Regions from separate parts of the Labrenzia sp. CP4 genome, predicted to be linked through region 3. Evidence: predicted binding sites of a transcription regulator. Region 3 holds the regulator's gene; each other region holds the start of a gene.
The links. The regulator PhoB, encoded in region 3, activates phosphate uptake and scavenging genes when phosphate is short. The targets are predictions, from matches to a motif close to TGTCATNNANCTGTCAT.
Positions count from the first base shown of each region.

Region 1 (7,764 bases), 1.8 Mb from region 3:
GGCGGCCCGAAGCCGACAAGATAGCGAGTGGCGTTTTCGAAGATACGGACATCCTTGCGTTCCAGGTCTTCTGCAATACGCTCGATGGCGTTGAGCGCGGCCCAATCGCAATTGCCGCCACACTCTTCTCCACTGGCGCGGGCAAACTCCGGCACATCCCGGTTTATTGCCGCCAGCAGTTCTGCAGACGTCCGAGGCAGACCAAAGGCAGCAAGATGCTGTGCGGCGTCTTCACGTGTCTGGTTTGCACCTATTGCGGAAAAGCTCTCCAGAATGGCCATCCGCTGCAGCAATTCAGAAGAAATCCGACCGTCATGAAGAAAACTCCCGGCGGTGTTTCCCTCTGCATCAAAGACCAGGACCCGATCGACAGCCAGAACGATGTTGCCACCTTTCGGAAAAGGCAGACGGTCGCCGTTTGCCAAGATCAAACGTCTTTGACCGTCGCCCTCTGACAGCTTCATCTGGAGACCGCCGAACTCGACCGCACCCGTGATGGGGGAAGGCAACGTGTCCGCAGCGGCGCCTCCCGCGAGAAGGCAGGGGCCCACCACGGCCAGAAGTCCCAAAGTTCTTGCGAAGATACCTATCGCGTGTCCCTCTCTCATATTCATATGCGCTCGCCGGCAGCGGGAAAGGTCGCACCAACAAGAGGGTCGATCAAGCCGGTTACCCTGCCATATCTGACTGCCGTCGATACTGCTCGCGGAACGCGCCCGGCGTCAGACCGGAAAGGCGTGAAAACAGGCGAACGAAGGATGGCGGGTCGTTGTAGCCGACGGCAAAGCAGATATCCGAGACGGGCCGATCCGTTTCGATCAGGAGATCCCTGGCACGTTCAATGCGAAGCTCCTGGAGATACTGTTTCGGGGCAAGTCCCGTTGCCATCTTGAAGCGCCTTTGAAAGGTCCGCGCCGGCAGCCCGCTGGTGCGCACCATATCGGCAACGCTCACGTCGTCACCCGACCGGGTTTCCAGGAAATGCTGCACTTTCAAGATGGAAGCATCGCCGTGCCGAAGTTCAGGCAGGAAGCGCCTGAACCGGCGCTGGTCTCGGCGGCGAAAGTCGACAATGAAATGCCGCGCCGTGTCAACAGCGACCGGGTACCCCAGAAACCGCTCGATGAGCGCCAGCGCAAGATCGACCCAGGCCATGAGGCCTCCGGCCGTGATCAGGTCGGAATATTCGATCAGCAGCCTGTCCGTATCGAGCCTGAGGTCCGGATAGGTTGCTGACAAACGCTGTTCCAGTCCCCAATGGGTGGTAACCTTGCGCCTCTCCGCCAGACCGGCCGCCGCAACGAACGTCAGCCCGGTACAAGCCGAACAGACAACAGCGCCGCGACCGTGCAAATGCTGCAGAAAAGCAGGAAGAGCCGGAACCTCTTCCAGACGCACCGTTCCTGCCGAGGGCGGCAGGACTACCGCGTCATATCGGTCCACTGCCGCAGAAAAATCTTCCAACAGATCCAGTTTCATCCCGGTATCGCTGATCCGCGCCGCATGGCCCAGAATATCCTGGAGCCCGTAGACAGCGGATTTCAGGGATCCCGGATAAGCGAGAATGGCGATCGACAGCGATTGATCCATTTGGCTGATTTAGCACATTCTTTGTCATTTGCGCCAATCGCCCCGAAAGATGCTCGAAGCTAGGTTTCTCCAAAGTACAAACACATGGAGACCCCTATGCTCGACACTCTCGATAAATCTGCATCCCGTCTTGCACGAGGCAACCTGACCGTCACGGCCCTGTCGGACGGCTATCTCGATATTCCCGCAGCCTATTTTTCCAACGTGACACAGACCGAACAGGACGCCGTCAGCCCGAGCACACGCTTTGGCGCCAATACCTGGTTGATTGAGACCGGCACCCGCAAGATCCTGGTCGACGCCGGTTCGGGCGAATATCTGAAGGAACGATTTCCGGCCAGCGGCACGCTGACCTGGCAGGCTCCGGAAAAGACCGAAGAGCGCGCAGCGGTGACCGATATCGTCATTACCCACATGCATGCCGATCATATCGGCGGACTGTCACTGAACGGCGGCAGTCTCTTCCCGAATGCAGAGATCCACGTTCAGGCAGCCGAGTGGGATTTCTGGACCGACGAGGCCCTGCTGACCTCCGTACCGGAAGACAAACGGCCGCTGGTGGGTCTCATTCAGGCGCTTGCGAAACCGGTCGGCAATCAGCTGCGGCTTCATCGTGGCGATGCCGACATCGGCGATGGCATCACCCTGCTTTCAGCGCCCGGCCACACCCCTGGTCATCAGGCCTTGCACCTTTCTTCAGGCAACAAGGAAGCCATTCTGCTCGCGGATGTCGTGGTGTCCGATGCGCTGCAATTTGCCAATCCGGATGTCCGTTATGCGCTCGACAGCGACCCGGATCTGGCCGTAAAAACAAGAAGGGCTCTGTTCGACAGGCTGTCGGCAGACAGGATTCCCTTTGCCGCGACCCACCTGTCTACCGACAGGTTCGGATATCTGGAAACACGCGACAACGGTTTCGCTTTTGTGGAGATTTGAACACAAGGCGACTTTTCAACCACGCCAAGTCCTTTCGTGGTTGCGCAGGCCTTTCCGCCGCGGTCTCCTCAAAAAACAAGTCCCGGCTCGAGGCCGGGACCTGGCTTTGTGGCAGGCAGGGTGTGCGAACGGCTTAGCCGATACTGACCCAGCCATCCTTTTCGGCCGACGCGAAGATAGCGTCGAGGATCTTCATGTTCTGGACGGCGTCTTCCGCACCATAAGGCAGTGGCGCTTCACCGGTGATCGCCCGGCCAAACACATCCGCCAGTTCGGCATATTGATCGCAAGGCGCGATGATATCCGACTGCATCGCCGCATCGCCGAGCAGCGAACCGTCGTCAAGCCGGATCTGAACAGCTTCGCCCTGCGGCGCGTTGAACGGAATGACGATTTCCAGCCGCTTCTTCGTACCGACCAGATGAATGCGCTGATAAGGCGTCAGCTGGGTCGAGACGGTGAAGTTGAGATGCCGGTTGTTGCCGAAGTCGAGCAGGGCACTGGTCATGCGGTCGGTGCCGAAGGCGGGATCCCGGTCGATCAGCGAAACGACCCGCTGAGGTTCGGCATCGAAGAAATACCGGCCGGCCAGCATCGTGTAGCAACCGATGTCAAGCAGCGCACCCCCGCCGATATCCGCCTTGTTGCGGATGTTGCCCGGGTCATCGTTGTAGTAGCTGAAGAAGGTCTGGATCGCCTTCAGCTCCCCCAGATCGCCGGACCGCACGATCTCGCGCGCCTTGATCCATTGCGGGTGCGCCCGAACCATGAAGCCTTCGGCAACCAGCTTGTCCTTCGGCAGGTCCAGAAGCTGTTTTGCCTCGTCGGCATTCAGCGCGACCGGCTTTTCGCAAAGCACGTGCTTGCCCGCGTTCACCGCCTGGATCGTCACGGGCACATGCATATGGTTGGGCAGCGGATTGTAGATCGCGTCGATCTCCGGATCTGCGAGCAGCTCCTCGTATGATCCGTAGGCCTTCTCGATGCCGAGACCCCTCGCTGCTTCCTTTGCCCGGTCGAGATCTCGCGAAGCAATCGCATAGGCGGTGCCGGTCTTCGACCGCTGGATGCCCGGAATGACCTTATCAAGACCGATTTTCGCGGTCGAAACGATCCCCCACCTGATAGTCTTTTCCGTCATGCCGGCATCCTTCCCATGATTTTGAGGTACGCACGCCAGATGACATAAAACGATTTAACTCTGCAAGGGCAGAAAGGCCGGAGAAAGGCCTGCTCGCTGGTGAAAAGCTGATTTGAAACCGGCCTCATCGGCTGGACGCAGGCAGCAGTCACACCAAACTCGCCCCCCCGGACAAGCGTAGCGGAGATCCGGGGAGACATCGAAGGTCTTTCACCGCGATTTCACATAGCAGCGCCGCGCCCGTGAAGGGAGCATTGTCCCGGCTCAGAATTTCTCCGGCACGTAGAGATGTTCCGGCAGGACTTTTCGCTCATAATCGGAATTGTAGACCCGTTCCGGCAGCTTGATCGGGTCGTGCGGGATATCTTCGTAAGGGATCATCGACAGGAGGTGGCTGATGCAGTTGAGGCGCGCCTGCTTCTTGTCGTTGCCTTCCACGATGAACCAGGGTGCTTCGGGAATATTGGTCCGCTCGAAGGTTTCTTCCTTGGCCTTGGTGTAATCCTCCCAGCGCACGCGGGATTCCAGATCCATCGGCGACAGTTTCCACTGCTTCAGCGGATCGTGGATGCGCATCAGGAAGCGGAGCTGCTGTTCTTCATCCGTGATGGAGAACCAGTATTTGATCAGCCGCACACCGGAGCGCACGATCATGCGTTCGAATTCCGGTACATCGTGGAAGAACTCCTCCACCTGGCTATCGCTGGCAAAGCCCATGACGCGCTCGACGCCGGAGCGGTTGTACCAGGAGCGATCGAACAGCACCATTTCGCCGGCGGCCGGCAGATGCGGCACGTAGCGCTGGAAGTACCACTGGGTCTTTTCACGGTCGGTTGGTGCGGGCAGCGCCACCACACGGGCGACACGCGGATTGAGCCTTTGCGCGATGCGCTTGATGACCCCGCCCTTGCCGGCGGCGTCGCGCCCCTCGAAGATGATCACGATCTTCTCACCGGTATGCTGCACCCAGTCCTGCAGCTTCACCAGTTCGGCCTGCAGACGCAGCAACTCGTGGAAATAGGTGTTCCGGTCGATGGTCGACTTGTGCTTCTTCGCGGAGATGAAGGCGAGATCCTTGGCGACGAGAAAATCGTCGATCTCCATCTCCAGCTCTTCGTCCAGGCTGTCTGCCCATTCCGCTTCAACCCAGGTTTTTGCACTTTCTTCGGTCATCAATCGGTTCCTTTGAAATACATCCCGGAGGTACGCCCAGGTTCGTCAGCGCATTCAACCGGACGCAGAATGCCCAAGGACTGTGAACAGGTTATCCATGAAAGTTTTTTGACAGTCGCGCCTGTTCCCCTGTCATTCTTTCTAGCAGCAACGCTTTCGCACTCAAATTAGCCTTGCAAATGAACGAACGTTCATTTATTTTTTGCAGCAGGGAGAAACAAGATGGCAAGTGCAGCCGCAAGACCGCAAAGCCGATCCAGAACGGGCGCGAAAGGCCAGGAGACTGCCGCACGTGTGCGCAAGGCAGCCTTGAAACGCTTTGCCGCCAACGGTTATGCCGCTGTCTCCATGCGCGAAATCGCCGCCGATGTCGGCGTTCAGCCAGGCGCGCTCTACAACCATTTCCCGACCAAGCAGGACATCCTGAAGGACCTGATGCTCGCCCACATGGGCGAACTCCTTGCCGCTTGGGACGAAGCGGCTTTTCCGGCTGACATGGACCCGCTGGAGCGTTTTGTCCGCTTTCACATCCGCTATCACCTGGAACGGGCGGACGAGGTGTTCATTTCCTACATGGAACTGCGCAATCTCGAACCGGACAACTTCGACATCGTCGAAGCCGAGCGCCGTCGCTACGAGGGCATCCTGACGGGTATTCTGGAAACCGGCTCCGCTGAAGGCCGCTACAGCGTACGCGAACCGAGGGTCGCCACCCGCGCGATCATCGCCATGCTGACTGGCATTCCGAGCTGGTACCGCCCAGGCGGCCGCCTGTCGAAACTGGATATCGAAGAGATTTACCTGGACCTGGCGCGCAAGGCCGTTGCGCCGGGGAACCAACACATTCTGGCCCCTCAGGCGTGAAACCGGACGCGTGGGGAGCAAGCAACTGAACTCAATCGACCGTCCACAAGGTTGATCCAAGGGAGACCGGGTGACATGAGCATCCTGAAATCGAGCCTATCGCCGAGAAGCGAACAGTTTGCAGCAAACCGCGCCGCCCACGAAGCGGCCATGGACACCGTCAAGGCAGCAGCCCAGACAGCCCTGGACGGTGGTGGCGAGACCGCCCGACAGCGTCATGTGTCCCGCGGCAAGATCCTGCCGCGCGAACGCGTCTCCCGCCTGCTCGATCCCGGCTCACCCTTCCTGGAAGTCGGCATGCTGGCCGCCCACGAGATGTATGAGGGCGCGGCTCCCGCCGCCGGCATGATCGCGGGCATCGGCCGGGTTGAAGGCCGCGAGGTGATGATCCTCGCCAATGACGCGACCGTCAAAGGCGGCACCTATTATCCGATGTCGGTCAAGAAACACCTGCGCGCTCAGGAAATTGCCTCGGAAAACAATCTACCCTGTATCTATCTGGTCGACAGCGGCGGCGCCAACCTGCCCAACCAGGACGAGGTCTTCCCGGACCGCGACCACTTTGGCCGCATCTTCTTCAACCAGGCCAACATGTCGGCAAAAGGCATCGCCCAGATCGCGGTCGTCATGGGCTCCTGCACCGCGGGCGGCGCTTATGTGCCGGCCATGTCGGACGAGACCATCATCGTCAAGAACCAGGGCACCATCTTCCTGGCCGGTCCGCCTTTGGTGAAGGCCGCCACCGGCGAGGAAGTATCTGCGGAAGATCTCGGCGGCGGCGATGTTCACACACGCCTGTCCGGTGTTGCCGATCATCTGGCCCGCGACGATGCCCACGCACTCGCCCTCGCCCGCCGCGCCATCGCCAGCCTCAACCGCACCAAGACCCCATCCGTCGCGCTGCAGACCCCGGAAGACCCGCTCTACGATCCGGACGAAATCCTCGGTGTCGTTCCGGCCGATCTGAAAACGCCCTACGACATCCGCGAAGTGATCGCCCGCACCGTCGACGGATCGCGCTTCGATGAATTCAAGGCCCGCTACGGCACCACACTGGTCTGCGGCTTCGCCCATATCCATGGCATGCCGGTCGGCATCATCGCCAACAACGGCGTTCTGTTTTCCGAAAGCGCGGTGAAAGGGGCCCACTTCGTCGAGCTCTGCTCCCAGCGCAAGGTTCCGCTGGTGTTCCTGCAGAACATCACCGGCTTCATGGTCGGCCGCAAATATGAAAGCGGCGGCATTGCCAAGGACGGCGCCAAGCTGGTGACGGCGGTCGCCACCACCTCGGTCCCGAAGATCACCATGCTGGTGGGCGGCTCCTTCGGTGCCGGCAACTACGGCATGTGCGGCCGGGCCTATTCGCCGCGCTTCCTGTGGACCTGGCCCAATTCCCGCATTTCGGTCATGGGCGGCGAACAGGCCGCCGGCGTGCTTGCCACCGTCCGCCGCGACGGTATCGAGCGCAAGGGTGGCAGCTGGCCGGCGGATGAGGAAAAAACCTTCAAGCAACCGATCATCGATCAGTTCGAACAGCAGGGTCACCCGCTTTACGCGACTGCCCGGCTCTGGGACGATGGCATTGTCGACCCGCGCAAGACCCGGGACATTCTGGGCCTTTCCCTGTCGGCAGCCCTCAACGCCCCGATCGAAGACACGCGCTTCGGTCTCTTCAGGATGTGATCCGATGTCCATCGACGAGCTGAAAGCAAGATACCCCGGCGCCGAAACCTTCAAGTTCGGCGACAATGCGGACCTGTGTGCCCAGCTCATCGCCCTTGTCCGCGCCGGCAGGAAAACCGCTACATGCGGCGCCTTGCAGAGCTATGAGGACGGTGGTGAGGTCCTGCCCGTTCATGGACGGCGGGACATTGCACTGAACTGGGACGACACCCCCGCGCTGGTGATCGAAACACTGGAAGTGTCCGTCGTGCGCTTCTGCGATGTCGGGGAAGACTTCGCCCTGGCGGAAGGCGAGAATGATGACCTCGCCGGCTGGCGCAGGGACCATCAGGTCTTCTTTGAACGCAACGGTGGATTTGACCCGGAAATGGACCTTG
Region 1 is NZ_CP011927.1:631,529-639,292, reverse strand. It holds gene ACP90_RS03130 (hypothetical protein) at 1-614, opposite strand, end outside; gene ACP90_RS03125 (helix-turn-helix domain-containing protein) at 670-1,590, opposite strand; gene ACP90_RS03120 (MBL fold metallo-hydrolase) at 1,687-2,526, shown strand; gene ACP90_RS03115 (Gfo/Idh/MocA family oxidoreductase) at 2,660-3,667, opposite strand; gene ppk2 (polyphosphate kinase 2) at 3,932-4,840, opposite strand; gene ACP90_RS03105 (TetR/AcrR family transcriptional regulator) at 5,063-5,704, shown strand; gene ACP90_RS03100 (carboxyl transferase domain-containing protein) at 5,780-7,387, shown strand; gene ACP90_RS03095 (ASCH domain-containing protein) at 7,392-7,764, shown strand, end outside.
Region 1: the regulator PhoB is predicted to act here: its motif matches at 4,938-4,954, upstream of ppk2 (polyphosphate kinase 2).

Region 2 (7,764 bases), 820 kb from region 3:
AGCTATGTTCGGCAGTGCTCTCCGGCCTGCCGCCGGATGTCGAACCCGAGCGAAGCGTGTCCTTCAGCTGCTCTGCAGCCTGAAGGAAGTCCAGCAGGCCCGTCAGTCTGGTGTGGGAAATTTCAGGAAGATCGAGGGAAGGGGGCGTCTTTGTCATGGCGGCCAGATTATTGCGGGCCACCGCGCCAGACGAGTTACCGCATAATTTATGCGGCATCCTGTTCTTCACGGACCAGCCGCGCAAACCGTCCGTCTGACAGCGGCAGGCGCGAAATCCGGATGATGCTCTCCGGGATGGTCATTTCCGGGAAATCGACGTGTTCCGTTCGGTAGACAATGTCAGGAGCATCCGGCTCGAACCAGCCATAGTCGGTCAGTCTGTGCTCCGTTGCCCGGATGCCTTCGGACGCAAAACGCCATAGGGGCCGGTTCAGAAACTCGTTCACCGGTGCGCGCCATTCGCAGGCACGCGGTACGGATATGGCCAGCAGCCTGTGTGTGAGGTCGCAGACCAGATGCACGGGAACTGCGGACCGGGAGACAAGATCAAGCAGGGCCTTGTCGGCGGCGCTCTCCGGACGTGCCCTCAACAGACGGGTGATCTTCGCCCTGTCGCTGTCATCCAGTTGCGACTTGCCGCTCTCCCAGCGCGATATCCTCGTCTGCGAGACGCCAAGTTCATGCGCCAGAGCTTCTTGCTTGACCCGGTTCAGTACGCGCCAGCGCCGCAGCGACGGTCCAAGACTGCTTTCAAGAACGGCGGTTTCTGTTTGCATGGTGCAAGTGTAACGCGTCCCGGGAATTTTGTGCAGCGGGAAAAGAAGCACGGCTCACCTGAGCAGGTGTCCGCGCCACCTGCGGGATCAGCGATACTTCTCGATGAACGCGTCGATCGACAACTTGCGAAAATCGGGCAGCCGCTGCTTCAGCTCTTCATGGGACCAGTCCCACCAGGAGATATCGATCAGCGCCTGTTCCTGCTGTTCGGTAAAACGCCGTTTGATTTCCCTGGCGGCCACACCGCCAACAACGGTGTAGGGGGCGACATCCTTGGAAACGACTGCCCCGGCTGCAACAATAGCTCCGGTGCCGATCGAGACGCCGGCAAGCACCGTGACATTGTGGCCGATCCACACATCATGGCCAATGGTGACCCAGTCGTCCTTGCGCCACTGGAAGAAATCCGCGTCGTCCTCGCCAAGGTCATAGGCAGCAGCGCGGTAGGTGAAGTGGTGCTGGGAGGCGCGCCAGGTTGCGTGGTTTCCCGGATTGATGCGGACGCGTCGGGCGATGGAACAGAACTTGCCGATGGTCGACCAGACGACATCGCCTTCCTGAACGATATAGGAATAGTCCCCCATGCTGCTTTCGCGCATTTCCGTGCGTGCACCAACCTCGGTCCAGATGCCGAGATCACAATTCAGCACCCTGGCCTCCGGGTGAATGTTCGGGGCTTCGGTCAGGGAAGGCTTCTGGGTCGGGGCGGACATGGATGCTCCAAATAGCGTTGGAAGGAGTGCGGAAACGGTTTGTAGCCGTGTTGCTGGCACCGGTCGTGACGCTTTGATGACACTGGCGTGACTCCCATCACTTTTTTTGCATGCATCCACAGCGGTGAAAACGGCATTTGGCGGGTAGAAGCCTTGTATTTGAGCACTGATTTCCGAGTAAATTTCAGCCAGGCATGTGTGACGCCAAGGGGGCTCGGAAAGCGCTGAGAGCGCTGCGGAATTCCCGCTGGAGATGGTTGTTCTGCCGATGCTTCAGGCCGGGATGTCATTGATTTGTCATAAAATTTTGGGCTCCCCGACAAAGGAATGTCATTTTTCTGTAATGGTCCGGTGGCTCTTGTCGCGCAGCACGACGAACACAACGGACAGGGCTGGCGCGTGATTCAATTTCAGGAAGTCACCAAGACCTTCGGGTCTCGGACCGCGGTCAACAAAGTAAGTTTTAATATCGAAAAACCGCAGATGGTCGGGATCATCGGTCGGTCCGGTGCCGGCAAGTCAACCTTGCTGCGCATGATCAACCGGCTGACCCCTGCCAGCGCCGGACAGATCCTGTTCGATGGCCGGGACATTCTCAGCCTGAAAGGTGGCATGATGCGTCGCTGGCAGCGCGACTGCGCCATGGTGTTCCAGCAGTTCAACCTGGTGCCGCGCCTGGATGTTGTCACCAACGTCATGTTGGGGCGCCTCAACGGTCACGGCACCTTGAAGAGCCTCTTCAACATCTTCAGCCAGGAAGACGTCAATTCGGCGCTTGGTGCGCTCGACAGACTGGGCATTGCCCAGGAAGCCACCAAGCGGGCCGAGGAGCTGTCCGGTGGTCAGCAGCAGCGTGTTGCGATTGCCCGCGCTCTTATGCAGGACCCGCACATGATCCTGGCGGACGAGCCGATTGCCTCGCTCGATCCGATGAATGCCAAGATCGTCATGGATGCGCTGCGTGAAATTCACGAGCGCGACAACAAGATCGTCATCTGCAACCTGCACACGCTCGACACTGCCCGGACCTATTGCGACCGGGTGATTGGCATGCGCGACGGTTTCCTCGTGTTCGACGGGGCGCCGGAAGCGCTGACCACAGCCGTCGCACGCGAAATCTACGGTGCCGATGAGAGCTTTAACGAGGCGGCGACATCCACCGCCATCGATGCCGGCCAGTCCGGTTCCAGAGAATCCGCCGGTGCGATGACCCCGGCGGCAGCAGCGGTCTGATCCGGCTGCGCACCCGCTTAACGTCATCAAAATTGAGAACTCTCGGGGAGTGTCCCAAATGAAACTCGTTGCTAAAGTTGCTGCGCTTGCTGCCGTCAGCATGATCGCTCTGAATGCTTCTGTTGCCGGTGCAGCGGAAATCACGGAATTCCGTATCGGCCTGCTCGGCGGCGAAAATGCTTCCGACCGTCTGCGTGCCAACGAATGCCTGCGCGAAAAGACCGAGGAACTGCTCGGCGTTCCGACAAAGCTGTTTGCTCCGGCAGACTACAACGGCGTTATCGAAGGCCTGCTCGGCGGTAACCTCGACATGGCCTGGCTCGGTGCTTCCGGCTACGCAAAAGTCTTCCTGACCGACCCGGAAGCCGTTGAGCCGGTTCTGGTCAAGGTCAACAACGACGGCAGCTACGGCTACTACTCCATCGGTTTTGCCCGCGTCGACAGCGAGATCAACTCCCTGGAAGACATGAAGGGCAAGACCTTCGGCTTCGGCGATCCGAACTCCACGTCCGGTTACCTGATCCCGTCCATCGAAATCCCGAAACTCGGCTACTCCATGAAGCCGGGTGAGTATTTCTCCGACGTCGTCTTCACCGGCGGTCACGAGCAGACCATCGTTGCCGTATTCAACGGCGACATCGCCGGCGGTGTGACCTGGGCTGATGGTCTCGGCGAATGGGAAGACGGCTACAATTCCGGCGCTCTGCGCAAGGCAACCGATGCGGGTCTGGTCGACATGACCGAGATCAAGGAAATCTGGCGTTCGCCGGTGATCCCGGAAGGCCCGGTTGTCCTGTCCAAGAAGCTGCCGGACGACATCAAGGCAAAGATGACCGAGCTGATGGCCAACCTCGTCAAGGAAGACAAGGAATGTGGTTACGGCGTGATGGCCGGTGAAGCACGCGGCTTCGAACCGATCACCCATGCGGCTTACGAGTCCATCGTCGCTGCCCGTAAGGCAAAGAGCGAGTAATCGGAACTTCCGATCTCCGCGCGGGCCGGTCTCCGGCCCGCGTTTTCTCAAGTATCGGCCAGCGGAATCGACTTTCCGCCAGAAGTGGCTCCACAGGGCGAGGATCGCCAGGTTTCGAAGAGTTGATCCAGCTAAGCCACCCCGCTTCGGATGAAGTGAGCATCAAGTAAAGGTCCCAAACAATGGCTGTTGCCGCACTCGAGCAGGAAATCCTGTCCATGCGCAAACGCCGCCAGCTCTATTCGTTGATAGGGTTGCTGCTGGTCGTAGCGGTTCTGGTCTCCGGTTATTCGAAATCCAATTCGATGAATTCCGGTGGATTTATTCAGGGTCTTTCCAAATTCTTCGACTATCCGGGCGAGATCGTCGTAGAAGCCTTTGAAGCCGGTCCGGCCTTTTTCTCGCTGATGCTGCAGTTCGTTCCGGCCATGCTGGAAACCTTGAACATTGCCGCGGTTGCGACCCTTCTGGGCGGCGCGATGGCGGTGGTGCTGGCCATGGCCTCCACACGCAATGTCGACAGCTGGGGACCGTTGATCCCGGTGGTTCGCCGCATCATGGACATCACACGTGCCTTTCCCGAACTGATCATTGCGCTGTTCCTGATCTTCGTACTCGGCTCCAGCCCTGTACCAGCCATGATCGCTGTTGCGTTTCATACCGCAGGTGCGCTCGGCAAACTCTTTTCCGAAGTGAACGAGAACATCGACCGCAAGCCCATCGAGGGCCTGTCGGCCTGTGGGGCCAGCTGGCTGCAACGCATCCGGTTTGCGGTGCTGCCCCAGGTGGCGCCGAACTATCTCAGCTATTTCCTACTGCGCCTTGAAATCAATGTGCGTGCTTCTGCCATTCTCGGCTTCGTTGGCGCTGGCGGCATCGGCCAGGAACTTCGCCGCACGATCGGCTGGGGCAAGGGTGCAGGCGATGAAACCGCCGCTATCTTCGTCCTTCTGTTCATAACCATCATGGCCATCGACCAACTGTCGTCCTATCTGCGCGGCAAGCTGGTCGGGTCCGGCCGGGCGCATTGAGGGGAAATCTCATGACCGTCGATACGCTCGAAACACCTGTCACCCAGGCTCTGGTCTGGAACCAGGTCCGCCGGCGCGCATGGCTCACTGTCGTCGTGCCGCTCGCGATCTTCACCTACCTCGTTTACACGTGGTTCGCCTTCGGGGTGCCGGAACTGCTCTCTCGTGCCCAGCCGGAACGGGCGGTGATCCTGGCAACGGATAGCGTCGCCTACAAAGTTCACGTCACAAAGAGCTTCCGGGACAACGAGTTCGAAGTTGCGATCGAAGGCGAGCGCACCGCTACCTACGACAACGCCAAGGTGCCTGACTGGGTGCAGCTCAGCGGCGAAAATGGTGTGGTTGACCTCGGCGATGGCTACAAGGTCGAGATCGATGGCAGGACAGCCCTGTTCACCATCCCGGGCTATGGCGTGGTGGAGGGCACCGCGACTGCCGATGGTGTCGAAACGGTTCTGCCGGCAAGGCCGGCACCGGACTGGATCAAGATCGACCCGCGCAAGCTCGATGTGCGCCCGACCCTTGATCGGCGCCTTCAGGTCACCAAGACGAAGATCGAGGTTCACAACTATTTCGGGGGTTGGGAGAACTTCTGGTTTCCGTTCCGCTCACCACTTTACGGCATGTCCTTCAGCCAGCTTTATGCGTTGGCGTTGAGCTCGGACCGAATGGATCCGGAAACGTCGAACATCTGGTTCATCGTGAACGAGTTTCTGGAAAACCCTGACTGGCAGCACGGCAAGGTTCTTACCGCCTTGTTCGAAACCATCATGATGGCCGTTCTCGGCACTCTCACGGCCGCATTCTTCGGATTGCCGCTGGCGTTTCTTGCAGCTCGCAACTTCACGCCGTCGAAGCTGCTTCGGTTCGGAACACGCCGCCTCTTCGATTTCCTGCGCGGCATCGACATGCTGATCTGGTCGCTGATCTTCATTCGCGCCTTCGGTCTCGGGCCGCTGACGGGGGCTCTGGCAATTGCCTTCACCGACACCGGTTCGCTCGGCAAACTGTTTTCCGAAGCGCTGGAGAACATCGACAACAAGCAGGTCGAGGGCGTTAGGGCGACCGGCGCCAATCAGATCCAGCGGTATCGCTACGGTGTGATCCCGCAGATCCTGCCGGTCTTCGTGTCCCAGGTCCTCTACTACCTGGAATCGAACACTCGGTCAGCCACGGTCATCGGTGCTCTCGGGGCGGGGGGGATCGGTCTCTTGCTGGTCGAAACCATGAAGACCTCGCGCGATTGGGAAAACACCAGCTACATCATCATCCTGACAATCATTGTCGTGATCCTGATGGATCAGACCTCAGGTTGGCTGCGCCGGAAGCTGATTGAAGGCAAATAGGTCCGTCTGACCTGAAAGTGATAAACCCGGCGCGGTAACGGCACCGGGTTTATCTTGATAACTGCAGGTACCCCCTTTTTGCCGCATTTATGTCGCGCTAGCGTGTCAGCGTTCGGAAATTGCTTCGAAGCTGCGGAGGGGGCTGTGCGCCAGGGCATGCGAAATCATCTTGTGAATGTTGCGTTCGGAACCGGTCTGTCCATGATGGCCATGGCAGGATCGGCCTTTGCGATCGAAAGCTGTGTTGCATCCCTGAAGAAACAGGCTGTTGCCGCAGGCGTCCGGCCGGACATCGCCGAGCGCATGCTGTCAGGTGCAACCTTTGACGAGAAGGTCATCCGGTTCTCGACGTCCCAGCCTGAGCACAAGACCGAAATCTGGGATTACATGGCCTTTCTGGTCGACGCGCAGCGGATCCAGGACGGCAAGGCAAACCTGAAAAAACACAACAGCACACTCACCTCCATCGAAAAGCGGTACGGTGTCGACCGGCACGTGGTTCTGGCGGTCTGGGGCATCGAGAGTGACTACGGCAACTTCCGCGGCGATTTCTACACCCCACATGCTTTGGCCAATCTGGTTTGCGCCGGCAAACGGCGCCAGAAATACTTCCAGGGCGAACTGATCAAGACCATGCAGATTGCTTCACGAGGGGATGTGCCGGCCAAAGACTTCGTCGGCTCCTGGGCAGGGGCTTTCGGGCAAACCCAGTTCATGCCGAGCACCTACAACAGTCTTGCGGTCGACTTTGACGGCGACGGCCGCAAGGACCTGGTGAATTCTGTCCCCGATGCTCTGGCTTCAACGGCAAACTTTCTGAAAAATGCCGGATGGAGCAACAGCCGGCCTTGGGGATACGAGGTCAAGGCACCGAAGAGTTACAGTGGGCCGTCGGGTCTGAAGAACTATTCCTCCCTGTCGACCTGGGCCAAAAGAGGCTTCACCAAAATCGACGGCGGCGGTCTTTCCGGCAATCTGGATGCAGCGCTGATCCAGCCGGCAGGAGCGGGTGGCCCGTCCTTCCTGGTGACCCGCAACTTCCGGGCCCTGCGCTCCTACAACGCATCAACCTCCTACGGTCTGGCGATCGCCCTTTTGTCGGAACTCGTATCAGGCGGCGACCCGTTCAAGACACCCTGGCCGACGGACAACCCCGGTCTTTCCCGTGCTCAGCGTGTGGAGCTGCAGAAGCTTCTCAACCGCAACGGCTTCAACGTCGGTGAACCGGACGGAAAGGTCGGCCCGGCCACACGTGAAGGCATCCGCAAGGCCGAGGCACGCCACGGCCTCCCGGTAACAGGACGTCCGTCCTGGAATGTGTATTCGGTGCTGGGGGGGAAATAGCCCACGGGCAACCGGCTGAAATAGGGTGAACCTTGCTTGACAGGTGCCGATCAGGAAGCGTTCTGGGGAATGGAAAGCGGCACACTGGAATGGAGGCAGCTTCTGTTCCGGCCCGTTTTCTTGGCCTGGTACATGGCCTCGTCCGCGGTCCTGAGAAGCTCATATTCGAGGTCCGGGCCGTTCGCCTGAACCGAGACCCCGACGCTTGCGCCGACTGTCCTGTCCACCGCCCCTTTGATCGGGATCGGCAGGTTGATGTCGTAAACGATCCTGTCTGCTAGGGCGGATAGACTGTCCGCGTCAGTGCGCCGTGTCGACAGGATCAGGAATTCGTCGCCGCCCATCCG
Region 2 is NZ_CP011927.1:3,963,996-3,971,759, reverse strand. It holds gene ACP90_RS18255 (HD domain-containing protein) at 1-217, opposite strand, end outside; gene ACP90_RS18250 (helix-turn-helix transcriptional regulator) at 207-776, opposite strand; gene ACP90_RS18245 (DapH/DapD/GlmU-related protein) at 864-1,490, opposite strand; gene phnC (phosphonate ABC transporter ATP-binding protein) at 1,890-2,723, shown strand; gene phnD (phosphonate ABC transporter substrate-binding protein) at 2,782-3,696, shown strand; gene phnE (phosphonate ABC transporter, permease protein PhnE) at 3,879-4,727, shown strand; gene phnE (phosphonate ABC transporter, permease protein PhnE) at 4,739-6,073, shown strand; gene ACP90_RS18220 (lytic murein transglycosylase) at 6,230-7,417, shown strand; gene ACP90_RS18215 (tetratricopeptide repeat-containing diguanylate cyclase) at 7,468-7,764, opposite strand, start outside.
Region 2: the regulator PhoB is predicted to act here: its motif matches at 1,556-1,572, upstream of ACP90_RS18245 (DapH/DapD/GlmU-related protein).

Region 3 (7,764 bases):
CCGGACCGTTTCCGATCCGGGCTTTTTGAATTTGATGACAGTCCGGCTTACTGGCCGGGCTTGCCGTCGAATTCGTAGCTGGTGCTGCAGAACTCGCAGGTGACGATGATCTTGCCGTCGACAGTCATGTGGTCGACGTCGTCGTCGCTGAACCCGGCGAGAACATTCTCGATCTTCTCGCGAGAGCAGCTGCACTTGTCGACCAGCGGCTGCGGCTCGAAAAGGCGGACGCCGCGTTCGTGAAACAGCCGGAAGAGCAGCATTTCCACGCTGACTTCCGGATCGGTCAGTTCGACATCCTTGACCGTCTCGACCAGTACCTTGGCTTCCACCCAGGCATCGTCCTCGTCAATCTCGTGCGGGCTCGTGCCTTCCGGGGCATTGCCCGGATCAATGTCAGCCTGGCGCATGCGTTCCGGCGCTTCGGGCAGGAACTGAATCAGGATCCCGCCGGCTGTCCAGGTTTTCACGTGCCCCTCGCCTTCCTGGCGGGTGAACAGTTCACCAACACCAAGACGAACTTCTGTCGGGATCTGCTCGGATCGCTCGAAGTACCGGCGTGCGACTTCTTCCAGCGACACACCATCCAGCTCCACCAGTCCCTGGTAGCGCTGCATGTGCATTCCCTGGTCGATGGTCATCGCCAGATGTCCGTGCCCGAGAAGGGCCTCCTGCGTCGCCTTGCCGTCAGCTATCAGCGCTGCGACTTCAGCAGCATCGAAGGTTGCGCAGGCGCGGATTGCGTCGGGTGACTTGAAGTCGACGACCAGCATGGACACCGGCCCCTTCGTCTGCGTCTGCAGCGTGAAGCGACCGTCGAATTTCAGCGACGTTCCCAAGAGGCTGGTCAGAACGATCGCTTCCGCCAGCAGGCGCGAGACCGGTTCCGGATAGGCATGCCGGTCAAGAATTTTTTCCAGGACAGGACCAAGCGCGACCGCACGGCCGCGCACGTCGAGCCCTTCCACGGCAAAGGGCCGGACAGCGTCCAGCCCTGCAGGCGTAATGCCCAGTTCATCAAGATTAAGTGCCACTTGGCTTGCCTTATGCTGCGCCGAAGCACCAGGCCAGAATGCCCTTTTGGGCATGGAGCCGGTTTTCGGCTTCGTCAAACACAACGGAGTTGGGACCGTCCATGACGTCCGAGGTGACTTCCTCACCCCGGTGGGCCGGCAGGCAATGCATGAACAGGGCGTCCTGGTTTGCCTCAGCCATCAGGCGTTTGTTGACCTGATAGGCGCTGAGGAGGTTGTGACGCGATTCCGCATCGTCATCGCCCATGGACACCCAGCAGTCGGTCACGACACAGTCGGTCCCCTTGACTGCCTCATATGGGTCCGTCGTGACCTGAATGGAACCACCCTTGGCACGAGCAGTTTCAATCAGGTCCATTGGCGGCGCCAGTTCGCCCGGCGTCGCGATGCGCAATTCGAAATCGAAGCGCGGCGCGGCATGAATCCAGGAAGCCAGCACGTTGTTGCTGTCACCGGTCCAGGCAACGCTCTTGCCCTTGATCGAACCGCGATGCTCTTCAAAGGTCAACAGATCCGCCATGATCTGACAGGGATGCGAGAGCTTGGTTAGGCCGTTGATCACCGGCACCGTCGCATTTTCGGCAAGTTCGCGCAGGTCGTTGTGATCGAGGATGCGGATCATGATCGCGTCGACAAAGCGTGACAGGACCCGCGCCGTATCGGCGATTGTCTCGCCGCGGCCAAGCTGCATTTCCGCACCGGTCAGCATCAAGGTCTCGCCGCCAAGCTCGCGCATGCCGACATCGAAGGAAATGCGCGTACGGGTCGACGGTTGTTCGAAGATCATGGCCAGCACCTTGCCGGCCAGAGGACCCTGGCCGCGATGCACGCCGTTACGGCTCGACTTGATCTTCCGGCTGGTGTCCAGGATGGCGCGCAGTTCGTCGCCTTCGAAGTCCGTCAGATCCAGAAAGTTCCGGTAGGTTCCGTTTGCGGTCATCAGGCCGCTCCTTCCGCCAATTTCGCTTCCACGGCGACAGCAGCCTGTTCCAGGCGCTCGACAGCAATGGAAATTTCCTCTTCGCTCATGGTCAGCGGCGGCATGATGCGCACCACGTTATCGCCGGCAGGAACTGCCAGCAGACCGGCTTCACGGGCTGCAAGCACATAATCTGCCACCGGCACCACGCATTTCAGACCGAGCATCAGGCCGTTGCCGCGCACTTCGGCCAGAACGTCCGGATGACTATCCACCAGTCCGGCCAGCTTCTGCTTGAAGCTGAGCCCCTTCTGACGGACACCTTCCAGGAACCCGTCTTCCAGAACGACATCCAGAACGGCATTGCCGACTGCCATGGCCAGCGGATTGCCGCCAAAGGTGGTGCCATGGGTCCCGGGGGACAGCGCCGCTGCCGTTTCTGCCGTTGCAAGACATGCGCCCATCGGGAACCCGCCGCCGATACCCTTGGCGATTGCCATCAGGTCCGGTTCCACGCCCGCCCACTGGTGAGCGAACAGCTTGCCGGTCCGTCCGACACCGGTCTGGATCTCGTCGAAGATCAGCAGAATGCCGTTGTCATCACAGATCTTGCGCAGCGCACGCAGGAAATCGGCCGGAATTTCGCGGATCCCGCCCTCGCCCTGCACGGGCTCGATCGCGATCGCGGCCGTTTGCGGACCGATGGCATCTTTCAGCGCATCCAGGTCTCCTGCCGGCACCTGGTCGAAACCGGGAGCCTTCGGGCCAAAGCCTTCAAGATATTTCGCCTGGCCGCCAGCCGCGATGGTCGCGATGGTCCGGCCATGGAAAGCCCCTTCGAAGGTCACGATGTGGAACCGCTCGGGGTTGCCGTTGTCATAATGATGACGGCGCGCGCATTTGATGGCAGCTTCCATCGCTTCCGCGCCGGAATTCACGAACAGCACCTTGTCGGCAAAGGTTTCCGCGCACAGGCGCTGCGCCAGCCGTTCGCCATCCGGGATCTGGTGCAGGTTGGAGGTATGCCACAGCTTGGCTGCCTGATCCTTCAACGCCTTGACCAGATGCGGATGGGCATGACCGAGTGCGTTGACCGCGATGCCGGAACCGCAATCGAGGAATCGTCGGCCATCGGTGGTAACCAGCCAGACGCCTTCCCCATGATCGAAAGACAGGTTCGATCTTGCGTAATTTCCGAATAGTGCAGTCGCGGACATAACCTCGTTTGTCTCCTTTAAACGCCCCTGCTGTCCCCTGCGTCGCCCCGACGCCGGGCCGTCACCTTGAAAAGATGCCGAAGGGCCAAAACGCAACGTGCCGCCCCGATGAGGCGGCACGCAGCGGCTTTCTTATACACTGCCGGTACCATGCACTGTCAATGGAAATGGCGCACAAGACATTTCATGTGCCGCGGAGGGCGGATTTCATAAAATTCTCAATGACCTCGCCATAATTGGGGAAAAGTCGTTTCATCCCCAACTGGTTTGGGTCGAGTGGTTGCCTGACAAATTAACGTTATTGTAACCTCTCAGCAATCAGACACGAGATCTCGTGAGGCAAATCACCAAGAGGCACTAGATCTGCCAGCATTAAGCGTGCTTGCGCATGCTTAACACGGGGTTAATGGCCGCAGGACGGTCAAACTAAAGGGTGCGGCAATGAGTTGGACAAACGAACGAGTTGAGCTTCTCAAAAAGCTTTGGGGCGGCGGCTTGAGCGCAAGCCAGATCGCAGGCGAACTGGGTGGTGTTACCCGTAACGCCGTGATCGGCAAGGTGCACCGCCTTGGCCTGTCCGGCCGCGCCAAGTCCACCTCTTCAAGCGCCAAGCCGCGCCGGCCGCGCACCGCAGCTCCTGCAACGGGTGCAGCGCCGAAGAAACCGACGACGTCACATCCGCAGTCGATCGGCGCAACGGCCCTGAAAGCAGACATCTCGCCGGCTCCAGTGGTGGCTGCCAAGCCGCGCGTAGAGCCGATTGCGGAGCTCGTTCCGATCTCGCAGCGGGCTACCATCCTGACGCTGACCGAGCGGACCTGCAAATGGCCGATTGGCGACCCGGCAACCGACGACTTCTACTTCTGCGGCCGCCAGTCCGATGCCGGCGTCCCCTACTGCGCTCATCACTGCAAGATCGCGTATCAGCCGGTCGCCGACCGCCGCCGCGACCGCAAGACGATGGCTCAGGCAGGCTGATAGTCTCGCACCGAAGCAGTTCATGAGAAAGCCCGCCAATTTGGCGGGCTTTTTTGTTTGGGCCTTCCATTGACCAGATGTCCGACCCCGACCAATGACCTCCCACAGCTTAATCACGGCACCGATCCATGCCGTTTCCGCCCCATCAAATCAAACCTTGTTTGACCGCTCCGCCACGACAGGGACCGCAGGATCAGCCCCGACACCGACACAACTGATGGGGTAGTCGCAGAAGAGAACCTTGCTCCGCGAAAGGCACAAAACCGCTGAGAAACAAAAAGCCCGCTTGAAAGCGGGCTCCTTAATTCCATTCTGCAAGTTGCCCTCAGGCGGTGGCAGAGGTGAACTGGTCATTGAAGGCGTATCCGGCACCACGGACGGTACGGATAGGATCCTTCGCCTTGCCCTTGTTCAGAGCCTTGCGCAAGCGACCGACGTGAACATCGACAGTGCGTTCGTCCACGTAGACATCGTGACCCCAGACCCCATCCAGCAGTTGTTCGCGGGAGAAGACACGACCAGGCGATGTCATCAGGAATTCCAGCAGGCGGAATTCCGTCGGCCCCAGGTGTATTTCCTTGGTGTTGCGGCGAACGCGGTGCGTTTCGCGATCCAGTTCGATATCGCCGGATCGCAACATGCTGGACACCACTTCCGGGCTTGCCCGGCGCAGGATGGCGCGCACGCGGGCCATCAATTCCGGTACCGAGAAGGGCTTGACCACGTAGTCGTCGGCACCGGTCGACAGGCCGCGGATGCGCTCTGCTTCCTCACCGCGTGCCGTCAGCATGATGACCGGCAGGCGCTCGGTATCCTCGCGCGCCCGCAGGCGGCGGCACAGTTCAATTCCGGACAGGCCCGGCAGCATCCAGTCGAGCAGCAACAGGTCCGGCAGGCTTTCCCGCAGGCGGATTTCCGCCTCGTCACCCCGGACACAGGACTCGACCGAGTACCCTTCCGCTTCCAAATTGTATCTCAATAGAAGGCTGAGCGGTTCTTCGTCTTCAACGATGAGCACCTTCGGCATACATCTCGCTCCAATTACCGCAACCGGCGCCGAAGCGCCGGCCGTTAAGATCTTCTGCAAATCCGACGATTACCAGCGGGTCAGACCGCGCCTGTTTCGTCGACCTTTGCCCGGTCTTCCGGCAAACGCTCGCCAGTGACCATGTAGTAGACGTTCTCGGCGATATTCGTCGCGTGATCGCCGATGCGCTCGATGTTCTTTGCGCAGAACAAGAGATGGACGCACTGGGTAATGACCCGCGGGTCTTCCATCATGTAGGTCAGGAGTTCGCGAAAGATCGACGTGTAGATCGCGTCGACCTCGGCGTCGGCTTCCTGAACCCGGCGGGCGGCTTCCGCATCCTTCCGGGCGTAGGCATCCAGCACCTGCTTGAGCTGCGAAAGAGCGAGTTCCGTCATGTGCTCCACACCGATCGCAAGCTTCTTCGACTGCAAGTCGCTGTCGATGGCGATGACGCGCTTGGCAACGTTCTTTGCAAGATCGCCAACACGCTCCAGGTCATTGGCAATGCGCGTTGCGGCGGTGATTTCACGCAGGTCCTGCCCCATCGGCTGGCGGCGGACGATCAGCTCGATCAGCTTCACTTCAAGTTCGTTGTAAAGGCTGTCCAGCCGGACATCGCCCTTGATCGTCGCCTTGGCAAGCTCCAGATCCTGCGACACCAGCGCGGACACCGCATCGGCGAAAGCCTTTTCGGCAATACCACCCATTTCGGCAACCTTGCCGGCCATGGCCGTCAGTTCGTCATCGTAAGCCGAGACTGTATGTTCAGACATCCTGTGTCCCCTTCAGAAACCTAAAAAATGCTTAGCCGAAGCGGCCCGTAATATAGTCCTGCGTACGCTTGTCCTTCGGATTGGTAAAGATGTCCTCCGTCAGACCTTCTTCAACCAAAATACCCAGGTGGAAGAACGCGGTACGCTGAGACACACGGGCAGCCTGCTGCATCGAGTGGGTCACGATCACGATGGTGAAGTTTTCCCGCAGTTCGTCGATCAGCTCTTCCACCTTCGCGGTCGCGATGGGGTCGAGCGCCGAGCACGGTTCGTCCATCAGGATCACTTCCGGGCTGACGGCAATCGCGCGGGCAATGCACAGACGCTGCTGCTGACCACCCGACATGCCGGTGCCCGGCTCGTCCAGACGGTTTTTGACTTCTTCCCAAAGCCCGGCCTTCTGCAGGCTGGAGGCAACGATTTCATCAAGCTCGGACTTGTTGCGGGCCAGACCATGGATCCGCGGACCGTAGGCAATGTTGTCGTAGATCGACTTGGGAAACGGGTTCGGCTTCTGGAACACCATGCCGACCTTGGCGCGCAGCTGTACGGGATCGACCTTGGGATCGTAGATGTCCTCACCGTCGATCTTGATCGACCCTTCCACACGGCAGATGTCGATGGTGTCGTTCATGCGGTTGATCGTCCGCAGGAACGTCGACTTGCCACACCCGGACGGACCGATGAAGGCAGTCACGGACCTCGGCTGGATCTCGATGTCCACGTCCTTGATGGCGTGGGTATCGCCATAATAGACCTGCACCTTGTTCGCGGAAATTTTGCTGTCGGTCATGGTTTTCGCCTGTTCAAAATTCGGCATCTCGTTCATCGGAGCAATCCTTACCAGCGGCGTTCAAACCTGCGGCGCAGGATGATAGCGATAATGTTCATGGTCATGAGGAAGACCAGCAGCACGATGATCCCGCCCCAAGCGCGTTCATAGAAAGCCGGGTCGGCACGTTTCGCCCACTCGTAGATCTGGGCCGGCATGGCCGAGTTCGGAGAGAAGAAACCGGCAGCCACACCGTCCGGGAAATTGGAGGCGATGAAACCGACCATCCCGATCAGGAGCAGCGGAGCGGTTTCCCCAAGCGCCTGTGCCAGACCGATGATCGTGCCGGTCAGAATGCCCGGCATTGCCAGCGGCAGGACATGGTGGAAGATCGACTGCATCTTGGAGGCGCCAATGCCAAGGGCCGCATCGCGGATGCTCGGCGGAACGGCCTTCAAGGAGGCGCGGGTGGAGATGATGATCGTCGGAAGCGTCATCAGCGTCAGCACCAGACCACCGACCAGCGGTGCGGATTGCGGCAGATGCATGAACTGGATGAACACCGCCAGGCCGAGAATACCGAACACGATGGACGGAACGGCGGCCAGGTTCGAGATATTCACCTCGATCAGATCTGTGAACTTGTTCTGCGGAGCGAACTCTTCCAGGTAGATGGAAGCGGCCACGCCGATCGGCAGCGACAGGAACAGCACCACCAGCATCATGAACAGCGACCCGATCATGGACGCCCCGATGCCGGCCTGCTCCGGACGGCTGTCGGAAGCATCGGTTCCGGTGATGAAGGCCCAGTTGAAGCGCTTCTCCAGCATGCCGGCGGACTGCATCTGGTCAGCCAGATCCAGGTGTGCGGCATCCAGGTTCTTGTCTTCGGCAAGATCCTCGCGCTTGACGCGGCCCTTCAGGTAGCCGTCGACACGGGATGAGGCGATAAGCTCGAAGGTTACCGTCGAACCGATCTTGTCCGGGTTGGCAAGCGCAAAGTCACGGACCGTGGCGGCAGCACCCGACGAGAACAGCTTC
Region 3 is NZ_CP011927.1:4,781,797-4,789,560, forward strand. It holds gene ACP90_RS21900 (Hsp33 family molecular chaperone) at 48-1,034, opposite strand; gene argF (ornithine carbamoyltransferase) at 1,045-1,974, opposite strand; gene ACP90_RS21910 (aspartate aminotransferase family protein) at 1,974-3,170, opposite strand; gene ACP90_RS21915 (GcrA family cell cycle regulator) at 3,612-4,148, shown strand; gene phoB (phosphate regulon transcriptional regulator PhoB) at 4,474-5,175, opposite strand; gene phoU (phosphate signaling complex protein PhoU) at 5,256-5,951, opposite strand; gene pstB (phosphate ABC transporter ATP-binding protein PstB) at 5,983-6,744, opposite strand; gene pstA (phosphate ABC transporter permease PstA) at 6,792-7,764, opposite strand, start outside.

Region 4 (7,764 bases), 1.3 Mb from region 3:
TCCTCGACTTCGATTCTCCAGACGGCTTCCATGCCCAGTTCCTCGAACTCGACCACTTCCACCTTTTTGATACAATCCTGCGCAAGGCGAGCGGCCGGACCGCCGATGGAGCCGAGATAAAATCCGCCATGAGCCTGGCAGGCGCGGCGCACCTGAGCGGAACGGTTGCCTTTGGCCAGCATGACCATGGAACCGCCGGCTGCCTGGAACTGATCGACGTAAGCGTCCATGCGTCCTGCGGTTGTCGGACCGAACGAACCTGAAGGCATTCCCTCCGGTGTCTTGGCCGGGCCAGCGTAATAGATCGGATGGTTCTTGAAATAGTCGGGCAGGGGCTCGCCACTTTCCAGCCGGTCACGCAGCTTGGAATGGGCAAGGTCGCGGGCAACGATCAGCGGTCCGGAAAGCGACAATCGGGTCTTGATCGGGTGTTTGGAAAGTTCGCCCAGGATTTCGGACATCGGCCGGGTCAGGTCGACCTTGACCACATTGTCGGACAGGTGGTCGTCGGTGACCTCCGGCAGGTATTTTTCCGGGTGCATCTCGAGCTGTTCCAGGAAAATCCCGTCTTTCGTGATCTTGCCGACGGCCTGCCGGTCCGCGGAACAGGACACGGCGAGGCCGATTGGCAAGGACGCGCCGTGACGCGGCAGGCGGATGACACGCACATCGTGGCAGAAATACTTGCCGCCGAACTGGGCACCGACGCCGGTTGCCTGGGTCAGTTTGTGGATCTCGGCTTCCAGCTCAAGGTCACGGAAGGCATGTCCCAGTTCCGACCCTTGCGTCGGCAGGCCGTCAAGATAGCGGGCCGAAGCCAGTTTTGCTGTCTTGAGGTTCATTTCCGCAGACGTGCCACCAATGACGATCGCAAGGTGATAGGGCGGGCAGGCAGCAGTACCGAGCGTAAGGATCTTTTCCTTGAGAAATTCCACCAGCCGGTCATGGGTCAGCAGGGATGGTGTGCCCTGGAACAGGAAAGTCTTGTTGGCCGAACCGCCACCCTTGGCCATGAACAGGAACTTGTAGGCATCTTCACCTTCGGCATAGAGCTCGATCTGTGCCGGCATGTTGTTGCTCGTGTTCTTTTCCTCGAACATGGAAATCGGCGCAAGCTGGGAATACCGCAGGTTCTTTTTGAAATAAGCGTCCCGGGAACCTTCGCCGAGTGCGGCTTCGTCCGTCCCGTCGGTCCAGACCCGGCGGCCCTTCTTGCCCATGATGATTGCGGTGCCCGTATCCTGGCACATCGGCAGAACACCGTGGGAGGCGATGTTCGCGTTTTTCAGGAGATCAAACGCAACGAATTTGTCGTTCTCGGTCGCTTCCGGATCTTCCAGGATCTTCTTCAGCTGTTCCAGGTGGCCTGGACGCAGGAAATGGTTGATGTCCTTGAAGGCCTCTTCGGCAAGAAGGCGTAGACCTTCAGCTTCGACAACCAGTACCTCTTCGCCGTTGAACTCGGCTGTCTTGACGTGGTCCGACGTCAGTTTCCGATACGGGGTCTTGTCTTCTCCCTGAGGGAAAAGGGCGCTGTGCTGATAAGCTGGAGGTGTGAGCGGAGCGTTCATAGGAGGCTTTCCTGATCTGGCTGCTTCCCGTCACATCGGGAAGCGCTGGAACGTTGAGTGCTGTTCTCATACGGCAAAAAGGCTGCGGACGCCAAGTGCCGCAGCCTGATCAAATGGTCGGAGCCGGAAGTCTTGTTTGCCGAAGGCGATGTCAGCGGATCGCCGTAAGATCCAGGGTGACGGTGACGATATCTCCGACCGTGTCGGTGCCGACCCCGCTGCCAAGCTGATAGTCGAGCCTGTTGACGATGGCCGTCCCCTTTGCTGTGGCGGTGTCGCCCGCGATGTCCAGGGTGAAATCCATCTCGACCGGCTGGGAAATTCCCTTTATGGAGAGCGTGCCCTGTGCCCGGTAGCTGTTGCCTTCGACAAGCTCGACAGTGTCGGACGTGAATTCGGCCGTCGGGAAGTCCCCGGCGTTGAACCAGTCCTTGCCAGGCAGGGTGCCGTCGAACTGGGCATTGCCGGTAGTGGCGCTCATCGGTTTGATTTCAGCACTGATCTTGGCGGTTTCAGGGGCCGCAGGATCAAAATCGATGTCTGCTTCCCACGACGCGAAGACGCCAGTCAGCGTGCCGCCGCCCTGTTTGACTTCAAAGCCGAGCTTGCTCTTGTCCGGATCGACTTTCCAGGTGTCGGCAAACGCCGGTGCGGTGAAGGTCGTCGCCGACAGGACTGCAACGGCATATGTAAAATGCTTCAATGTCATCTGCGGATTTCCAGTTCGTGTTGTCAGCTATCGGCCTTGGCGGGTGCGGTTGAAATCATGCGTTTCAACGTGGCGTCGCGGGCGATGAAGTGGTGTTTCAGCGCTGCTGCGACATGAACGGCAATCAGCGCGATCAACAGATAAGCCCCATATTCATGCAGCAGCTTGAAGAAAGTTTCCGCCTGTTCCTGCGAACCAAGCACACCTGGAACCGGCAGATGTGGCACTGGCCAGGTGTTGAACAGGATGGTCGGAATGCCCCACGGCGAAGCCGACACCATGAACCAGCCGGTCAGTGGCAGGGCAAACAGAAGCGCGTACAGGCCGACATGCCCAAGATGCGCCCCGACCTTTTCCAGCAGGTGCATGTTGTCAGGCAGTTTCGGCGAAGGGTTGAGAAGGCGCCAGACAAGACGGAGCACGGCAAGCGTCAGCACCACAAAGCCGATCGACTTGTGCAACTGATAGAGCTCAAAGGTTGCCTGTTCGGTTGGCGGAAGCTGGTGCATGTAGAGGCCGAGGCCAAGCATGCCGATGACCAAAACTGCCATCGTCCAATGGAACGCGATGGCAATTCTTCCATACCCGGTTGAAGTGTTGCGCAGCATGGCGGCTCCTGGAAAACGGAGGCCGGTCTGTCCGGCCTCCGAGGGTGTTCACTTAGTTGGTCGCGTCGGACTTCAGAGCTTCGGAATGGAAGGTCACGGTAATGTCGTCACCTACATAGGGAACATACATGTCCATTCCATAGTCGGAACGCTTCAGAACTGTGGAAACGGCAAAACCGGCAGCTTCCTTCTTCGCCATCGGGTGCTCACCAAGTGCAGTGACATCAACGGTCAGGGTCACCGGCTTGGTGATGTCCTTGATGGTCAGGTCGCCGGTCACTTCCAGCTGGTTGTCACCGGTCTTTTCGACCTTGGTGCTCTTGAAGGTCGCCTTCGGGAATTTTTCTGCGTCAAAGAAGTCCGCGCTCAGGAAGTGCGCGTTGCGCTCTGCCCAGAACGTGTCGAGGCTGCCGACGTCGATCGTGAATTCGATGGAGGAATTGGCAGGTGTGTCCTTGTCGATCAGCAGCGTGCCTTCCCATTCGCCGAAACGGCCTTCGGTCGTGGAGTAGCCAAGGTGGTTATAGGAGAAAGCCAGGTTGGCGTGGGACTTGTCGAAGTCGTAGGCCACCGGTTCGGCAAGGGCGGTGCCTGCGACGAGGGAAAGGGCAAGCGCAGAAGCTGCGAGACGGATCATGATCAAACCTCATAGATGTTACCAGAAGCGTTCGCTCATGAACGCTGCAGACTGGAACATAGGAAGAAAATTGTGCGGTGCAATTTGACTGACTGTTCGTAAATGCTGAACAATAATTCAGTTGATTTCTTCACCGTTAACTGTGTGGCTTTGGAAAGATTTTCAAGCGTCAGGGGGATAGAAAGTCGACCCTGCGGTATTGGGTGAGAATCGCGATAGAATTCCGAGACTGAAGTGAATTGTCCAGTCATTCAATTAAGGGGTGTTGCTACCGGTAAGCAACTGAAATTGCGAGGGAAGTTGCAGTGTCATCATTTCATCAAGAATTTCAGGCACCTGTTTCATCGACTTCCCTCTAGAGTGGCCGTTTGCCAGCCCTATCCAAGCTCCGGATATCACTCTGGAGACACAGGAGACCTAACCGTGAAACAAGCCGTCGTTGTGTGCCACCGCGGAGCCAGCCTTCAGGCTCCGGAAAACACGATTGCCTCGCTCGAGGGAGCAATTGCGCTTGGCGCCGAAGTTGTCGAGTTGGATGTTCGGCCGTCCAGGGATGGCATCCTCTACGTGATGCACGATGCAACTGTTGACCGGACGACGGATGGAAGTGGCCGAATTTCGGATATGACTTCCGACGAAATTGACCTTCTTGATGCAGGGAACTGGTTCAAGGAGACCTTCAAGGGCGAACGTGTTCCAAGGCTGGACACGTTTCTGGATACCTGCAAGGGCCGTATTGGCACCTATGTTGAGATCAAGGAAGGCGACCCTGCGGAAATTCGCGACATGCTGGCAGTCCGCGGCATGCTGAGTGACGCCTGGACGTTTTCGTTCGATCAGGCAATCCGCGCTGAAGCCCGTGCAAAGGTACCGGACCTGCGGCGCATGGTTCTTTACGCTCACGTTGGTTCGGTCGAGCGCGCCGTTGCCCAGGGTGCGCATATACTGGAATTCCATGAGGATGACCTGGAAGAGAATCTCATAAACGAGGCAAAGCAGGCCGGATTGATTACGCAGATGTTCTACGCCGGGTCTGAACGAGCCGTTTTCGAGAAAGCCGTGCGCTGCGGCGTCGAGCAAATGAACATCGACCAGGTCGAAATTTTCAAGTCCGTGGAAAAAGAGCTTTTGGCAACAGTCTGACGCTCCAGTGTGATGCAAATTGCACTGCGACGGAAATCATTGACTGGCGTGGCCGGGAACTTGCGGGTTCCTGGCCAATTTGTTTTGGATTGATTGAAAAAATATTTTGAGCCTCATACGTCATTTCGATCAGGGATCGCAAGTATCTATGATTGTGATTTTTCTCTAGTAATCCAAAAATACAATCTTAAATAGTTTTAATATTAAAATTTTATCTAATATGGGAAAAAGTTCGAAACGTTAGATGATAGAACAATTTTTACTAAAAGAATGAAATAAAAAGGTTTCCCATTTTAATTCAAGTCTTGTTAACGGGGGCGGAATAGCTTGCCGAGCTTCTGAGGCCGGGCCAAGAGAGGGCTCCCATGTCCAACAAAATAAACGTCAATCGCTCAGGTCAGGCCAGTTGCATGGCAGCAAAAGCTGATGACGTTGGACAGTTCTGGGGTCTCCGGATGCGGTTGGCAGCGTCGCTTCTGCTGGCTGCCCTTATGGCCTTCTGGTTTTCTCAAGAGGCATTGTCGCAAGACGCGGAGACAGGTGGCACGCCGTGGCACTGGTCGGTCGAACGCGTCAGCGGCCGGGTCATGGTGCAAACCCGTGCCGGCGAGACCTTTGCCGTCAAGCGTGGCATGACGGTGCGCAAGGGATGGAAGATCAAGACCGGCGGTGGGCGTGTAGTCATCAATCGGGGTGAAGAAACATTCGTTGTTTCTCCAAATTCTGTTGTGACGCTTGAGCCGAAGGGCGTGCTGATCAAGCGAATGGTCGTCTACCAGGACCGTGGTCAGGTAGATGTGGACGTAAAGCGCCGGTGGTATCGGCATTTCAAAGTAGAAACCCCTTTCCTTGCCGCTGTTGTCAAAGGAACTCAGTTCAGGGTTAAGGTCGGCAACAGGACTGCGTCGGTCAATGTGGGGCGGGGCGTTGTCGGTGTTCATGATTTTGCATCCGGAGACCGTGCCGACGTAGGCGCCGGTCAGGCGGCCGCCACCAACCCTTCGCGCCGCGTCGGTCTATCCGTCAGCGGGAAGAACAAGCCTGCGGTGCGTTCTGGCCCCAAACGGGCTCCTTCATTCGAAACACGCGTCGTGAAGAACGTGCCAGCTACCAAAGCTGAAGCAAGAGCTGCCAATGGCGGCAACCGGGGCAATGCTGGAGATTCCCGCTCGGGGAACAACGGCAATGGCAACTCCGGTGGCAATGGCAACGGCAACTCCGGTGGCAACGGGAATGGCAACTCCGGTGGCAACGGAAACGGTAATTCCGGCGGCAACGGAAACGGTAATTCCGGCGGCAACGGAAACGGTAATTCCGGTGGCAACGGAAACGGCAATTCCGGCGGCAATGGCAACGGCAATTCCGGTGGCAACGGCAACGGCAATTCCGGCGGCAACGGAAACGGCAATTCCGGCGGCAATGGCAACGGCAATTCCGGTGGCAACGGCAACGGCAATTCCGGCGGCAACGGCAATGGCAATTCCGGTGGCAACGGCAATGGCAATTCCGGTGGCAACGGAAATGGCAAGGGTCGGTAACGCCACTCCGTCTGCGAAAAGGTATCGCTCGGGATATTAAGTCTCGCTGCTGCTGAAGACGTTCCAGGAATATGACGACAAGCAATCCGTATTGGCGGATACAAGTCGTGGAGGTCGGGCTGGGTAACTCCGTATTTTACGGAAGATTACCTAGCTCCTTTCTGTTTTGAAGTAGTCGTTTATCGCAACTAGTGACGAGCATAGGCAATATTTTCCGCCTGTCTTCACGTTGGGTTAAACGCTGAAATGCTACACAGGATGTGTAGAACTCAATAAACCTGTCCGTGGGTTCTGCGCACGGCATTGACAGTCAGTCGTAACGTGTTGAAGAGCAAGATGAAAAAAGACGCTATGTATTCAGTCGAGCGGAAAGCAGGATCACTTCTGCGGGTCCTCTTGCTTGCAGCTCTGGTTCTGCTTCCTGCTACTGCGAATGCTTCGGACTGGGTTGTCAAACGTGTGTCCGGCATCGTTTATTTCGTTGCGCCTGGCGTGGAAGCTTTCCGTGTCAAAAAGGGCATGGTGTTTGAAAAAGGCTACACCATCGGAACCAGGGCAGGTGCCCGCGCTCTCATAGGCAGAGGCAGCGAAACCATCGCCGTTGGGCCGAACACCACCTTTGCCATGTCGGCATTTCGCAGCAATGGAGCAAAGACCACACTGCTGCAGAGAAAGGGGACGATCGAGGTCGATGTTGAAAAACGGCAGCAGCCGCATTTCACCGTCGAAACCCCGTTTTTTGCCGCTGTGGTGAAAGGTACGCGATTTGAGGTCAATGTCCAGGGCAAGCAGGCTCGCGTTTCCGTCGAACGAGGCGTTGTCGCTGTGGAAGATTTCGCCTCCGGCGACAGGGTGGACCTGACAGCCGGTCAGGCTGCAGCCAGTGCACCGTCAAACCGGGTTGGCTTGTCTGTGAGCGGTCGTACCAAACCGACCGTAAAACCTGGAGCCAAGCGCGCGCCTGCATTTGAAACACCGGCCGTGAAAAACGTGCCATCAAATGCAGCAGAAGCGAAATCGGCGAACTCGAACGGGAATGCCGGCAAAGGCAACAACAATTCCGGCGGCAATGGCAACGGCAACGGGAAATCCGGTGGCAACGGAAACGGTAATTCCGGTGGCAACGGTAACGGCAATTCCGGAGGCAATGGCAACGGGAATTCCGGTGGTAACGGTAACGGCAATTCCGGTGGTAACGGCAACGGGAATTCCGGTGGCAACGGAAATGGTAATTCCGGAAGCGGTAACAACAATTCCGGCGGCAACGGTAACGGCAATTCCGGTGGCAATGGTAACGGGAATTCCGGCAACGGAAACTCAGGCAATGGCAATTCCGGGAGCGGCAACAACAATGCCGGCGGAAACGGCAAAGGCAATTCCGGAAACGGAAACGGAAAAAAACAAGAACTGACGGTAATCAGGATACCGCAGGTGCAAGGCATTGCCTCTGACACCTGAAGTGCGGACTGAGAAAGTGGGCGGTGGGTGTGCTGATCGGAAGCTCTGAACAGCGGAAACGGATAGCGAGCGCGGTCTTGATCGTGGTCGGCGTGATCGC
Region 4 is NZ_CP011927.1:3,512,748-3,520,511, reverse strand. It holds gene ACP90_RS16235 (fumarate hydratase) at 1-1,571, opposite strand, end outside; gene ACP90_RS16230 (YceI family protein) at 1,723-2,280, opposite strand; gene ACP90_RS16225 (cytochrome b) at 2,304-2,888, opposite strand; gene ACP90_RS16220 (YceI family protein) at 2,941-3,525, opposite strand; gene ACP90_RS16215 (glycerophosphodiester phosphodiesterase family protein) at 3,949-4,668, shown strand; partial or broken gene ACP90_RS28915 (hypothetical protein) at 5,034-5,540, shown strand; gene ACP90_RS28785 (hypothetical protein) at 5,742-6,212, opposite strand; gene ACP90_RS16205 (FecR family protein) at 6,543-7,664, shown strand; gene ACP90_RS16200 (EAL domain-containing protein) at 7,694-7,764, shown strand, end outside.
Region 4: the regulator PhoB is predicted to act here: its motif matches at 3,832-3,848, upstream of ACP90_RS16215 (glycerophosphodiester phosphodiesterase family protein).